DNA from 2 places in the Arthrobacter sp. 01L42 genome. Region 1 is predicted to be linked to the other one. Evidence: predicted binding sites of a transcription regulator. Region 1 holds the regulator's gene; the other holds the start of a gene.
What was found. Region 1 encodes LexA, which represses DNA repair genes until DNA is damaged. Its sites were predicted from a motif close to TCGAACANNTGTTCGA; they were not measured.
Positions count from the first base shown of each region.

Region 1 (7,551 bases):
CAGGGCCGCAGCCTGGGTGATAGCGGAGAGGTGGTACGGGAGACGGACCAGGCGCAGGGCATCCGCGACCTCCGGGGCCGCGGCCATGTAGCCGAGCCGCGCACCCGCGAGGGCGAAGGCCTTGCTCATGGTGCGCGAGACGATGAGCCGCTCCCGGCCAGGCAGCAGGGTGAGGGCACTGGGCGTGCCGTCGTGGGCGAACTCGTGATAGGCCTCGTCGACGATCACGATGGTCTGGCTGGCCTCGCCGGCGTCATAGACTGCCTCGACCACATCAAGGCCCAGCCCCGTGCCGGTCGGGTTGTTCGGGGAACAGAGGAAGACAATGTTGGGCTGAAGCTCGCGGACTTGCTGTGCCGCTGATTCCGCACTGAGCCCATAGTCGGACGCGCGGGCCCCGACGACGTACTCCGTATCCGTGCCGGAGGCCAGCAGCGGGTACATCGAATACGTGGGAGGGAACCCGAGGGCCGTCCGGCCAGGGCCCCCGAAGGCCTGGAGGATTTGCTGAAGGACTTCGTTGGAACCATTCGCGGCCCAGATGTTCTCCGCGTCCAGCCCATGGCCAAGGTATTCGGCGAGGGCTTCGCGCAATTCGGTGAATTCGCGGTCCGGATAGCGGTTCAGCCCGGCAGCGGCGGCGCTCACGGCTTCGGTAATCGCGGCGCGGACATCGGCCGGGACCCCATGGGTGTTCTCGTTGACGTTGAGCAGGATGGGGACGTCCAGCTGCGGCGCGCCATACGGACGCAGGCCACGCAGATTGGTTCGGAGGGGCAGTCGGTTGAGGCGCTCAAGCTGGTCAGTCACGTGACCAGTTTAAGTGGTAGCGGGACGGGCGCTGAAACTGTGACGCCCGCGACGGCACCCGGGGGTGGCTACTTGGACGGAACAAACAGTTGCTGGCCCGGCATCACACGCGCGGCGTCCAGATTGTTCAACTGCACGATATCGGCCACAACATCGCGGGGATCGCGCTCCGGGGCCACCGACCCGGCAATGGCCCAGAGGGACTCCCCCGGTTGGACTGTGACGGATACGGTCGGCGTCACCGAGAGCTGGTCTGCGGAATCTGCCGCTTTCGCGGGAGCGTTGAGGAATCCGCTGAAGGACAGGATGAACGCCGCCAGCAGAATCAGGGGGACGCCGAAAAAGACGAAGCGTCCGCGCCGGGTGAGCCGAAGCGGCGGCTGCTTGGTCCGGCCGCCGGAAACCGCGGCGGCGGCTCCTTGCTGCGCCCGCGACTGCGCGGAGCCGCGGCGCCTGGCGTTGAGCGGGTACACGTTGCCGTGACTGGAACCGCTTTGGGCGAGGCCGCCGTGTCCGATGCTGCCGTGTCCGATGCTGCGGCGATCCACTGCGCCACCCGGACCAACACCACGGTGGCGGGTCGTGACGCCCTGAATGTTAGTGCCGTCAAACGCGCTTGAAACTGACATGAACTGAGCCCTCCTGGACCATAAGTTGCCGCCCGGCGTACTCACGTACTCGCCGCCAACCGGCCGAACCTTCGAACATAGAACCGAACATTGTCTGCGAACCCAGATCGTTGGAATCGAACACATATTCGAATCTTGCTGGTTCTGTTTTAGCACTTACTAACGAACGATGTCGAGACTCGCTAGAACAAATGTTTGAAAAAGGTCTGCGGCTGGCCTATTTTTGAGGGACAGGACAACCACTTTCGAACTCCCACTTTCGAACTAAAAGTGGGAATTCATTCGTAGTTGATCAGCAGGGTCTGACATTTCAGGCCGGAAGTTCCCGGTGACAGCAGCCACGGCAGCCGGGCGGAACGGAAAGGCGTTGGCGAACATGGCAGCACAAGCCACCGGCGGCAGGGCCACCCCACGGAGCCCGCAGCCCGCCCGGGCCCCCAAGAGCCTCACCGTCCGGCAAAAGAAAATCCTGGAGACCATCCAGCGGTCCGTCACGGACAAGGGCTACCCGCCGTCCATGCGCGAAATCGGAGACACCGTCGGTCTCGCCAGCCTGTCGAGCGTGACCCACCAGCTCTCCCAACTGGAAAAGCTCGGCTACCTGCGGCGTGATCCGAAGCGGCCCCGGGCCATGGAAGTGCTCATGCCGCTGACCCTGGACGAGGGGGCCACGCCGATATCTGGTATCGAGAAGTCCAGCCCCTTGCGGGCCGTAGGCGGCCTGTCGGTAACCGAGCTCGCCAGCGCCACTGACACGGCAATGGTGCCGTTCGTCGGACGCATCGCCGCCGGCGGGCCGATCCTCGCGGACCAGGTGGTGGAGGACGTCATGCCGCTGCCCCGCCAACTCGTGGGCCATGGCGAACTCTTCATGCTCAAGGTGGCCGGCGACTCGATGATCGACGCCGCCATCTGCGACGGCGACTGGGTGGTTGTCCGCCGCCAGGGTGATGCCGTGAACGGCGATATCGTTGCCGCCCTGCTGGACGACGAAGCCACGGTCAAGACCTTCCGCCAGCGGGACGGCCACACGTGGCTGTTGCCGCAAAACACCCAGTACGAGCCCATCCTGGGCGACCACGCCGTCATCATGGGCAAGGTCGTATCGGTACTGCGCTCCCTCTAAACTGCGCTCACTCTAAACTGCGCTCCCCTTAGCCATCCGGGGCATGCTGCCAGTTCCTAGCGGCCACCCCGCGGCGGATTTCCGGCGCAGGGTGACGGCCCCGGTTTGGGACTTAAGCTTTCGCGGAGTCTTTCGCCAGGCGCTTCAGGGCTGCCATGGCTATCGATGAATCGGTGGTGGGCCAGAACGGCGGCAGCGCGGCGCGCAGGAAGCCGCCGTAACGCTCTGTGGAGAGCCGCGAATCCAGCACTGCCACCACGCCCCTATCCGAGGTCGAGCGGATCAGCCGTCCGGCGCCCTGCGCGAGGCGGATGGCGGCGTGCGTGGCCGAGACGGCCATGAAGCCATTGCCGCCGGACTGGGCCACGGCCCGCGAACGTGCCGTCATCAGCGGGTCGTCCGGCCGCGGGAAGGGAATCCGGTCGATGACCACCAGCCGGCAGGACACGCCAGGGACGTCGACGCCCTGCCAGAGGGACATGGTGCCGAACAAACACGTGTCAGGTTCGTCGGCAAACTGCCGCACGAGCGCCGTCATGGTCGACTCCCCCTGGCACAGGATGCTGAGGCCCAGCCGGGGCCGCATGGCCTCGGCTGCTTCCTCTGCGGCGCGCCGCGAGGAGAACAGGCACAGGGCGCCTCCGCCGGAGGCGCGGATCAGCTTCTCGAGTTCGTCCAGGGCCTCGGGGGACGTTCCGCGGCCGGGTTTGGGTAGGTGCCGGGCTACGTAGAGGATGCCCTGCTTCGGGTAGTCGAACGGGGAGCCGACGTCGACGCCGGTCCAGCTCGGGGCGCCGTTGCCAACCAGGCCCAGGCCGCCGGCGGCGGGTTCGAAGGCAGCGCCGATGGTCAGTGTGGCCGAGGTCAGGATGACGGTGTGGTCCGCGAACAGGCCCTCGCGCAACCGCCCTGCGACGCTCAGCGGGGCAACGTTGATCAACGCCGGCGCGCTCTCGTCCGGCTGGGAGTAGCCCTGCGCCGGGTCGAAGCTGCTGTTGCGGGAGAACCACACGACTTCGCGGTTTTCGCGCGCGGCCAGGAGGCGTTCACAGAGCTCCAGGATGACCATGAGGCGCGAGCGGGCCAGCTGCCGTCCGCCGTCCGCCGACACGGAGCTGTCCCCCTTGGAATCGGACAGGGCGGCGCGGCACGCGTCGCGCAGTTGGTCGATGCAGTCCAGCTGCTCGCTGTTCAGGCCGTTGGGCATCAGCCCGCTGGGGACGCCGTCGATGGCGAGCTCCAGGTGGGCGGCGGCATTGTTCAGCGCATCCACGGTGATGCCCGTGTGCTTCCGGGCCCCGGACGCGGCGGCGTGCACCATCGCCACGGAGAGCTGGCCCGAGACCGCGCCCGTGACGCGGTCCTGAAGTTCGTGTGCTTCATCCACCACGACGACGTCGTACTCGGGCAGCACCGCCAGGCCTTCGAAGGCACTGACGGCGAGCATGGCGTGGTTGGTGACCACGACGTCGGCATCGGCGGCGTTCTGCCGTGCCAGTTCGCTGAAGCATTCGGCCGCGAGCGGGCATTTCTGCGCGCCGAGGCACTCCATGGAGGTGACCGAGACCTGGCGCCAGGCCCGGTCCGTGACGCCCGGCATGAGCTCGTCGCGGTCCCCCGTGGCGGTCTCCTCGGCCCATTCGCGCAGCCGGACAACTTCCTTGCCCAGCTGGGAGGACGGCCCGCCAAGTGCGGCGGCGAAGTGCGGCACGGACGTGTCCTCGCCGAGGGAAAACAGCTGTCCCTCGGAAGGTTCTTCGGACGGGAAGCCGCCCTCGAGTTTGTGCCGGCAGACGTAGTTGGACCGGCCCTTGACCAGGGCGACCTTGACGGGCCGCTCCAGGGCAGGGGTGATGGTCTTGAGCAGCCTGGGCAGGTCCCGGCCCACAATCTGCGTTTGCAGTGCCAGGGTGGCGGTGGAGACCAGGGTGGGTTTGTTGCTGGTCAGCGAATGCGCGATCAGCGGAATCAGGTAGGCCAGCGACTTGCCGGTGCCGGTGCCGGCCTGGACCAGCAGGTGATCGCCGCTGTCTATCGCGCGCGCCACCTGCCGGGCCATTTCGTGCTGGCCATCGCGGCTCTGCCCGCCCATGCCGGACACGGCACGGTCGAGCAGCTTAACAACAAACTCCTCGCCGGCCGCGCCGGCAACCGAACCGGCGCCGGTGTCGGCGTCGGCGTCGGCCGGCCCAGCGTCAGCTGGTTCGGCGTCGGCTGGTTCGGCGTCAGCTGGATCGGCGTCGGTCCTGGTCACCGCAGCCTCAGTCATTGCTGATGAAGGGATCCAGTTCGGCGGCGAGTCCTTCACGCACCATCACCACGGCACGGGTCCCGGTTTCCTCGTGGTCGAGGCTGAGGATCTCGGCGTCGCTCTCGTGGAGCTTGCTAATCAGATCCCCGCGGTTGTACGGGATGAGCAGTTCAAGCTTCACGCTGGGCCGCGGAATGCCGTCACTGATGGCCTTGAGCAGTTCCGGAATGCCTTCGCCGGTGCGGGCCGAGACCACCACGTGGCGCGGCTCGCGCTGCTTGAGCCGTTCGACCACGAACGGGTCAGCGGCGTCGGCCTTGTTCAGGACAATGATTTCCGGAACCTTGCGCGCGTCGACTTCGCTGAAGACCGTCCGGACAGCCGCGATCTGGCCTTCCGGATCCGGGTGCGAGACGTCCACGACATGCAGGATCAGGTCAGAGTCGGCGACCTCTTCCAGCGTGGAGCGGAATGCCTCCACGAGCTGGGTGGGCAGGGAACGGACAAAGCCCACGGTGTCGGCCAGGGTGTATCCCAGCCCGTCAGCGGTTTCGGCCTTGCGGACGGTGGGGTCCAGGGTGGCGAACAGGGCGTTTTCCACCAGCACCCCTGCGTCGGTCAGCCGGTTCAGCAGCGAGGACTTCCCGGCGTTGGTGTACCCGGCGATCGCGACGGAGGGCACGGCATTACGACGGCGGTTGGCGCGCTTCGTTTCCCGGGCAGGCTTCATGGCGGCGATTTCGCGCCGCAGCTTGGCCATCCGGGTGCGGATCCGGCGGCGGTCCAGTTCGATCTTGGTCTCACCGGGACCACGCGAGCCCATGCCGGCACCGGCGCCGCCCACCTGGCCACCGGCCTGGCGGGACATCGATTCACCCCAGCCGCGCAGGCGCGGAAGCAGGTATTCGAGCTGGGCGAGCTCCACTTGGGCCTTGCCTTCACGGCTCTTGGCGTGCTGGGCGAAGATGTCCAGGATCAGCGCTGTACGGTCAATGACCTTGACCTTGACGATGTCCTCCAGCCCGCGCCGCTGGGACGGGGCCAATTCGGCGTCGACGACGACGGTGTCGGCGCCGGTGGACATCACGATTGCTTTCAGTTCCTGTGCCTTGCCGGAGCCGAGGAAAGTCCCGGGATCGGGCTTGGCACGCCGCTGGACGAGCCCGTCGAGGACCTCGGAGCCGGCCGTCTCAGCGAGGGCGGCAAGTTCACGCAGGGAGTTCTCGGCGTCCGCGAGGGTGCCCTCGGTCCAGAGGCCGGCCAGGACGACGCGCTCAAGGCGCAACTGCCGGTATTCGACCTCGGTGACGTCTTCGAGCTCGGTGGACAGGCCGGCCTTGCGGCGCAGTGCGTGCCGTTCCTCAAGGTCCTGCTGGTCGCCGTCGAAGTTGGTGTACACCTCGTCCAGGCGGGAGATGGCCTGCGCCTTGCCGAGCACCGACGTCGGGCTGCTGGTGCCAGCACCGGCGGCGGTGCCATGGCCGGTGCCGCCGCCGCGGCCTGGGGCGGGGGTGTCCTTGGAAAGGATCCGGTCGATTACAGCTTGAATCTCTTCAGGGCTCATGTCCTGGGCTGCTGAATCGGGTCCGGTGTTGGGGTGGCTGGTCATGGTCTCCTTTAAAGGTTCGGCACTTTCAGAATAGTGCCGATTGTTGCTCTGTGGGGCGGTATTCGCGCTGGGCTGACGGCGGGGGGTCATGCGGGCCTCCTGGAATGCCTGCGGCAACGGCGCCGGGGCGGGGCTGGCTCTGTGCGGAGCGGTGGCTGGGGACGGTAGAGGCGGCTACGGCGCCTGGCTGCGGGGACACTGGCTGTGTGGGCGGTGCCGGTGCCGGTGCCGGTGCAAAGACGTTGAGGTAGGTGCCTCCGCCACGCCGGGCCCGGGAGCGGGCCAGGGAGCACGGTGCTCGAAAAACCGTGCCAGCAAGACACGGTGCCTGGGAAATGGCTGGATTCCAAGTGGTGCGGGCGCCCGCGGGTGAGAAAACTCACCCCTGCAATGGCGCACTCAGCGGAAGGCGTTTACCTGCATCGCTACGGAGTCCCTCGGGGTCCCTGACAAGGACGGGACGGGACCCGTGCCGGCTACTTGGAGATCAAGATCATGTTTTGTAGCGTAGCAGACGCCGGCGCTCCCACTCGGTTTCCCATACGGGCTGGCCGCGAACTAATCTGGCCCATTATGGAGTCTGCACACTATTTCAGCGCCCAGCCGGCCGGGCCCTTTACCCGTAAGCCGCTCACTGTGGATCTTGCCGGTGAGACGCGCCGGCTGCAGACGTCCTCGGGGATCTTCAGCCCGGACGGGATCGACAAGGGAACGGCCGTGCTGCTGGCCGACGTCCCGGCGCCGTCGCCGCAGGGCAACCTGCTGGATATCGGCTGCGGCTGGGGACCGATCGCCCTGACCATGGCCCTGCGGGCACCGCACGCCCAGGTCTACGCGGTGGACGTGAACGAACGCTGCGTGACCCTGACCAATGAAAACGCCGGGCTGTTGGGGCTGCACAACGTATCCGCCAGCACGCCGGACGCCGTGGACCCCGACCTGCGCTTTGACACCATCTGGTCCAACCCGCCGATCAGGATCGGCAAGGATGAACTTCATGCCCTCCTTCGCCTGTGGATTCCCAGGCTGGCGCCGGGCGGATCGGCCTGGCTCGTGGTCCAGAAGAACCTCGGCTCGGACTCGCTGCAGCGCTGGCTCTCGGCGGAGCTCGACGCCAGCTTCAGCG
Region 1 covers NZ_JBFTSL010000004.1:179,492-187,042, reverse strand. The annotation lists gene AC1DN2_RS05135 (histidinol-phosphate transaminase) at 1-810, opposite strand, end outside; gene AC1DN2_RS05130 (LysM peptidoglycan-binding domain-containing protein) at 879-1,283, opposite strand; gene lexA (transcriptional repressor LexA) at 1,816-2,565, shown strand; gene AC1DN2_RS05120 (ATP-dependent DNA helicase) at 2,678-4,834, opposite strand; gene hflX (GTPase HflX) at 4,827-6,425, opposite strand; gene AC1DN2_RS05110 (class I SAM-dependent methyltransferase) at 6,999-7,551, shown strand, end outside.

Region 2 (7,551 bases), on a different contig from region 1:
TCGCGGAGCCGAAGTCGGACGTACTCAAGCCGATCATCGACGACCTCTGGCCGCTCGTTGACGCGCTCTTTGTTGGCGTTCCGCTGCCGGATGACGGGCGCAAGCCCAAGCGTATCCCGCTGAACGAAGCGAACTTCGCCAAGAAGGAGTTCAAGGAACTCTGGAACCGGATAAACCATAAAGCCGTCTATCAGGTCGAGTTCGATTCCCACGAACTGATCGACAAGTGTGTCCCGGCGCTCGATGCCCACCTGAACGTCACCGCGATGCAATATGTCGTGCAAGCCGGCGCACAGAATGTCGGGCTCGATGCTGACGCTCTGGCGGCCGGAGAGGGGTTCTCTGTTAGCTCGACGAACACACATAAGACGATCTCGACGGCGTCACAAGTCAAGTACGACCTGCTTGGTGAAATCACAGAGAAGACTCAACTTACCCGCAGGACGGCGGGCGCGGTCCTGGCAGGGGTGAAGCCGACGACGTTTGCAAAGTACCGGCAGAACCCAGAGCAGTTCATCACCGAGGCCGCGCGACTGATCAATGAGCAGAAGGCCGCCGTGATCGTTCAGCACCTGACGTACGACACGCTTGCCGAGCGGCATGACACCGCGATCTTCACCGCCAACCAGACGAAGCAGGACTTCGCCAAGGCGGGGGGGAGGCTGAAGAAGCACATCTACGACTACGTGGTTACCGACTCCAAGGGCGAACGTGCCTTCGTCACCGAGCTGGACACCAGCAACGAGGTTGTCGTCTACGCCAAGCTACCGCGGGGCTTCTTCATCCCGACTCCGGTCGGCGACTATAACCCGGACTGGGCCATCGCGTTCCAGGAGGGCGCGGTCAGGCACGTCTACTTTGTCGCTGAGACCAAGGGCTCGCTGTCCTCGATGCAGCTTCGGGGAGTTGAGGAAGCGAAGATCGAATGCGCCCGCAAGTTCTTCGCCGAGCTAAACCGCAAGCATGATGAGAACGTGACGTACGACGTTGTGACCGACTATGGCAAGCTCATGCAGCTCGTCGGGGACGGGTCCAAATGAGTTAGTGGACCACGAGTACGCGGGCTCGTGAGCTGAATCGTCCCATATAGCAGCGGACCAGAAATACCGCCCAGCGCATCACGCTCTAGCTGCTGAACTCCGCCCGGATGGAATCTCAGACCTGCTCACTGGATGAGCCGGGGTTCAATCTGTCGTTCCACCGTTCGTGCGCGGACTGCCTGCTGATGCCTACTGCGCGCCCTATGTCCGCCCAGGACGCCCCGGCCGCCTTTGCGGCTGCGACGGCTTTATCCAGACGACGTCCGGCCTGGTTGTATTCGCGGGCGGCCGCTTCCACACCGCCGGTGGCTTCCGATGGGGCTATGTGCGCTTTCCACTCGTCATGGATGGCCTCCTCGACCTCGCCGGAAGCGTTGGCGAATTCATCGGGTGAAACGTAGTCCCGACGGCGGCTGAAGTCGGCGGCAGCCGGCGACGTGACCCGTTCCCACAGCTCGCCGCGCCAGCCGCATTCGCAGGCTCCGCGCCAGCCAATGATCTGACTGTCCGGGATTACTTCGTAGTCGGGCAGCATCTTGTCCGGTGGGTAGTGCCCGGTGATGCCCTTGACGAGCATTCCGTCGGCGGATGATGATGCGGACAGTCGCCCGTCCGGTGCCACGCAGGCTGCCCAGCCTTCGTGTTCGTTATCGGTTGATATCCAGCCCATAGCCCCGCCTCTTCTGTCAGGTGATCCTGACAGTTAGTGTGTCAGGGACCCCTGACAATAGCCACAGGAATGCTATTGAATGTCCGGCCGGAGCATGGCGGGCAGGCCGATGTCTGTTGGGGACAGCTCGGGCCTTGCCCGGACGAGACGGAGGGGATGGCGGAAGGACCGGCCGGACCAGGCTGTGTCGGCGGAGACTTCCACGACCACCGGGGCCACGAGGGTCAGTGCTACGGGTTCTTTGTCGCGGTTGAACCCGTCAAGCGTGGTGCCCTTCACCATGGTTGGCCACGGGTGCGTGCCACGTGGCGGCTGTAGCCACTGTGCCAGTTTCCGGGCGTCCGCTGTCTTCAGCGGCGTTGACCGGCCCACGATCCGCAGTTCGCCGTCCAGGATCAGGCCGGCCACGACCTCGGACGGCTGGGTGATCGGGCCGATGACCGCCCCGCAGACGACCTCCACCGTTTCCCGGTGCTTTAGTTTCAGCCAGTTCCTGACCCCTCCGGCGTACGGTTGGTCGTTTCTTTTAATGAGAAGCCCCTCGATCCCGGTGTGGGGAAGCTCTTCAAACCACCGGGCCGCCACGTCGGGATCGGTGGTTGTGGGGGAGAGGGACAGCGGAGGTTGCCATGTGCTGGCGAGTTCTTCCAGGAGTGTCCGCCTTTGGTACAGCGCCAGTTCCCGGGCATCGTGTCCGGCCACGGCCAGGAGGTCGAATGCGACGTAGTTGGCGGGTGTCTCGCGGACTAGTCCGGGTAGGGTCTTCGGGCCGGCGCCGAGGCGCTGCTGCAGTGCGGAGAAGTCCAGCCGGCCTTGTGTCCAGATCACGGCTTCCCCGTCGATCACGCACCCGGGCGGCACCGCGGATGCGATGGCCGCAACGAGTTCCGGGAAGTACCGAGTGAGCTCCTTGCCCTGCCTGGACCACAGGGTCACCCCGTGGTCGTCGTGGATCGCGACGCAGCGGTACCCGTCCCATTTGGGCTCATAGGACAGACTCCCGGGCAACGCATCAGCTGGTGGCATCCTCGTGATGGCCCGGGCCAGGGCCACCTTCAGTGGCAGGACAAGGCCCGCCGGCAGCCCGGGCCCGGACGGCGGTCTAGCTACCGCCATCGAGGCCTTCCAGCGCCTCTATCTCGGCGGCGTCCAGCAATGCTGCCGAATCGTCGCCGGTGGCCCGGGCCAGGTCGTCCAGGGATTTGAAGTGGACCCGGGCGAGGATGATGGCCACCAGCTCCAGGAAGGGGGTGCCGTTGCGTTGTTCCAGGCCGTCCAGATAGTCGAGCATGCGCCCTTCCAGGGCGCCGGGTCCTTCGGATTCTTCCGCGGCGAGCCGGGTCAGCGTCAGGGCCGCGAGGTCCGGGTTGTCGTAGATGATTCCCATGGGCCAACGCTACCCACCCCGCCGGCGCGGTCAAGAGCTAGTTTTTAGCGCCAGCGGTAGGATTCCAGCGCGCGCAGCAGGGGAGCGGGGTCGCCTTTCAGGTGGTCGACGGGGCGGGACCCGGCCAGGTCCCTGGAGGGGGTGACCATCCAGAGCGTGAAGTAGTTGTGCGGGATCTGCAGCTCCAGCGCACGCTCAAAGAGCACAACTACCGGCGGGCGGAGTTGTCCGCCGGGAAGAAACTGGAATCCCGGGCAGAAGGTGCCGTCGTCGATGAATACGCGGATGAGCTGCTGCATCACCGGTTCCGGGTCCTCCATGAGCTCCGAGAGGCGGCGGTGGACCTGTTCCAAGGGCGGCAGCGTGAATTCCGTCCGAATCCCTGCCCACATCTGATCGTTGATGGGTTGGCGGTTCAATTTTCGGGTGCCTCTTCGGCATCGCTGATGTTTTCCAGGAGCCAGTGCGTGGAGAGCGGTTCCCGGCGGAGCGTGGCGGTCCGGAGGGCCGAATGGGTCCCGGAGCGGACCTGAACTTGCCAGTATTCGATACTGACCAGGTCGCCGCTGCCTACGGCTGCTGTGCGTCGGGTGTCCCACCAGGCGTCCCTTCCGAACCAGTGCCGGGATTCCGTGTCGGGATCGACCAGCCAGATCCGTCCGTCGTGCCGGATGGCCAGGGGTTTGCCTGCCGCGTCGAGTCGGACCAGTGTGTCGTGGGTCTGCGGGGCGGTGTCGGCGATGGTGCTCATGGAGTGGTGCTCTTTCGTGGTGCGGTCGCGCGGGTGGTTTAGGCGGCTTTGACGAGGGGGAGTTCGTCCCAGTGGGTGGTGTAGCGGGGGGATAGCATGTCCCGTTTCATGGTCCAGTCCGGCCCGCCCCGGATTCCGGCGTGGCCGAGGCCGATCGAGCCGCGCCCGTACCGGCGGGTCACATCTTCCAGAAGCGCTCCGACGCGGCGTTCCTCGTGCGGATTTTCGAACAGGGCCAGCGGTGCCTGATTGCCGGTGGGCCGCAGATCGGTGACCATGATGCCGGCCCTGGCGTACCTGATGCCCTCGTTGATGAGCGGGAGGAGGGCGTGGGCCGCCCTTGTCAGCAGGACCGGGTCCGCGGTGGGCATCGGCAGCGGAACGCACACCGAGGGGTAGGCGGTGTCTTTCGGGTTGAAGTGCGAGGTCCCGGCGAACGCGGTGAGGACTTTGGCCTGGAGCCCGTGCTTGGCCAGCCGCGCCGAGGCCTGCTGGCCGTAAACGCTCAGGACCTGCCGCATCCCGGCCGCCGTGGTGATCGGCGTGGCGAAGGAGCGGGAGAAGATGAGCTGGTCCCGGCCGATCCGCTCTTCCTCCATCGGGATGCACGGGGTTCCCTGCAGTTCCAGGACGGTGCGCATCATGACCACGGAGAACCGGTCCCGGATCATGACCGGATCCGCCCGGGACAGGTCCAGGATGGAATGGATGCCCAGGGCGTTCAGACGTTTGGTCAACCGCGTGGCGACACCCCAGATCTCAATCACGGACAGGCGGCGCATCAGGGATTCCCGGTCCGCGGCCGGCACGGAGTCCCAGTGGCAGACGCCGTCGAAAGCCGGGTTGTTCTTGGCCCATTTGTTGGCCAGTTTCGCCAGGGTCTTGGTGGCGGCGATTCCGACGCAGACGGGAACCCCGACGTTCCGCCTGACGGCGGCCTTCATGGTCCGGCCCAGGGCCAGCAGGTCGCCCGGCGCGCCTTTGACGCCGAGGAACGCCTCGTCGATGCTGTAGACCTCCAGCCAGGCCGAGTACCGGCCCAGCAGTTCCATCACCCGGGCACTGATGTCGCCGTAGAGCTCGTAGTTGCTGGACAGGGCAACGAGTCCCCATTCCTTGGCCCGCGGGGCGAGTTTGAACCAGGGTTCTCCCATGGGGATGCCGAGGGCCTTGGCCTCGGGGGACCGGGTGACGGCGCAGCCGTCGTTGTTGGACAGGACCACGACGGGCCGACCCTCCAGGGACGGGTTGAACGCACGCTCGGCCGACGCGTAGAAGCAGTTCACATCCACGTGCGCGATCTGCGGCATGTACCGCATTAAAGCGGGCTTAGACATGATGCAGGCAGCGGGTCGCGACGCCCCAGATGACCAGATCCGCGACCGACGGGACCCGGATATCCGGGTACGCCGGATTCTCCGCCTGCAGCACGACCCCGCTTCCCGTGATCCGCAGCCGCTTGATGGTCAGCTCCCCGTCCAGAACCGCGATGACCACGGACCCGTCTTTGGGTTCCAGGGCCCGGTTCACGATCAGTTCATCGCCGTCGCTGATGCCGGCGCCTTCCATCGAGTCCCCGGACACCCGCACGACGTAGGTGCTGGTGATGTCCTTGATCAGGTGCTCATTCAGGTCAATCCGGCCATCAAAGTAGTCCTGCGCCGGCGAGGGATACCCGGCCGCGACGGGGACCGGCGAGATCAGCACCGACAACAACGACATGCCCGCATCTATCACACGAGGACCGACAACAACGCCCACAACACACCTTTATTCGAATATATGTTCGATTCATTCAGTCTACTGGTGCGGGCCGACAAAAGAACCATCGAGGGTCATGGCTGGGCATTTCAACGGGACGGGTTGTACGCCAATGGGGACAGCTCTGAGCTGTGCGGAGGGCTCCACCTGCCCCCAGTGGGCACAACCTGGTGGGGTCGTTTGCTGCTTGGCCACAACGTGGTTTCTGTTGGGCTTATGAGGAAAGCCTCCGCGCGAGTCCAGGACTCAAGCGCAGAGGCTCCCGGCTCTCCAAGCTGGGGGGACTGGAGAGCCGATGTAAGTCTACTAGCGGGCCTGACTTCCTGGCCGCTGGAGACGTGACCTTCCGGTCACCGCCGTGGGGGGCGGCCACGGGTTCGCCCGGTCTGCCACCCGGGAGCTGCATCGTCCAGGAGCTTGACCCTCAGAAGGTCGAGTTCGCCGCGGCGGCGCTTGTACCGCTGGGTGTGGATCCACACCCCGAGGGTATGTTCCCGTTCTGAATCGGCCTTCCCGTGGCGAGGCCAGTCGTTGCCCTCCTCGCGGTAGACCGCGAGCTGGGCGAGTCGGTCGTGCCAGCGGGATTCGTCTTCAGATTGCCTGCGGCCGCCCGACCACCCGGGCACCTGGGCGAGACCGGCGCTGTAGGCGGGGTCGAGGGCGCCATCGGCTGCTTCGCGCCGGCGTCGGGAGAGCCATCGCGCCATGGAGCGTTCGTCCCGGTCTGCGGAACGGCCGTTGGGCTGCCGGCCTTCGGCCGAGACCCAAGCGATGACCTCTTCCATGCGGGCGAGGTCTTTGGGGGAGGGATAAGGAATTGGGGCGGCGCCAGCGGCAGCCTGATGCTCGGCCTCGAGACCCGGGTCCAGGCGGCGGGCGATAACCAGGTGGTATCCAACAGCAGCCGGCTCAGCGCGCACCAGGGCAGCGATACGTTGCCGGCTCAGTCCGAGCCGGTACATCAGCACCCATTCCGCGTCCGGAGCGCGCCGTAACGGCCTGTCCATAATGGACCCCATCCTGCCACGGCTCCTGGCAGGCGTGCCCTGCCATGGCAGGCGCGGCCCTGTGACAGCTACTGTGGCGGCTGGTCCTCCAGCGCCGGGAACTCCCGCAGAGTTGCCGCTGCCGCCCTGACCGCTGCCGGATCTTCGGTCCAGGACCTCCCTGTGCGGGTGCAAGCATGAAAATTCGTCATTTCCGATGCCTCGGCGGCCGCCGCGAGGTCGGCCCACGCCGCTTCCAGATCAGCCAGGTCCTCGGGTGACAGGAACTGGCCTTGAGTCTGATTCGCGGGGGACGGCGTCGCAGATGATCCAAGGGCTGGTTTCCGCTGAAAGAAGCTTCTGAGGCCCATTCCGGTAGTCCTCCAGGTTCGGGAGTCTATGCCCCGCAAGGAGTGCCACTCGGGACAGGAGTGCGCTGTGACTGACGGGACCCGTCCACCGTATCAAGGCCCCTGGCCTCCGCTGCGCTCCAACCAGTTATGGGGCGTCCGCTGGCGCGGCCGGCTGTTGGGTCCAGGTTCGCCGTCGCAGGGCTCCGGTGATCCCGGCCCTGTCTACGTCTACGACGTTTTTGTGTTGCTGTCCTGCGGATTCTAGGCGTCCGCTCCAGCCCGTCTAGCCCCTCCTTCGTCGGGGCCTGCGGTGCAGGAAATGTCCCTCCGGCGCTCCTGCGTCGCTGATTTCCTCCGGGAATTTCCTTCCCCTTGCCTGCGGTAGACAGGCCTCCGTCGGCCGCCGAGCAAGCAAGCTTGCCAGCAACAAAAAAACAACGGGGGAGCAGGGACGCTGGCCGGTCACCTAAGCCGCCCCACTCACCCCAACTTCTCGGACAAGAAGGAGCAACACCATGAACGCAGTAACCACGAAGACGGTGACCACCAAGGACACCGGGGAAGCCATCGACGGAGTGACCGTGCTGGGCGATTACCACATGA
Region 2 covers NZ_JBFTSL010000027.1:51,256-58,806, forward strand. The annotation lists gene AC1DN2_RS19560 (type III restriction-modification system endonuclease) at 1-1,040, shown strand, start outside; gene AC1DN2_RS19565 (hypothetical protein) at 1,156-1,710, opposite strand; gene AC1DN2_RS19570 (ATP-dependent DNA ligase) at 1,783-2,826, opposite strand; gene AC1DN2_RS19575 (hypothetical protein) at 2,813-3,097, opposite strand; gene AC1DN2_RS19580 (hypothetical protein) at 3,142-3,450, opposite strand; gene AC1DN2_RS19585 (hypothetical protein) at 3,513-3,848, opposite strand; gene AC1DN2_RS19590 (Y-family DNA polymerase) at 3,887-5,167, opposite strand; gene AC1DN2_RS19595 (LexA family protein) at 5,178-5,609, opposite strand; gene AC1DN2_RS19600 (helicase associated domain-containing protein) at 5,960-6,616, opposite strand; gene AC1DN2_RS19605 (hypothetical protein) at 7,464-7,551, shown strand, end outside.
Region 2: the regulator LexA is predicted to act here: its motif matches at 5,623-5,638, upstream of AC1DN2_RS19595 (LexA family protein).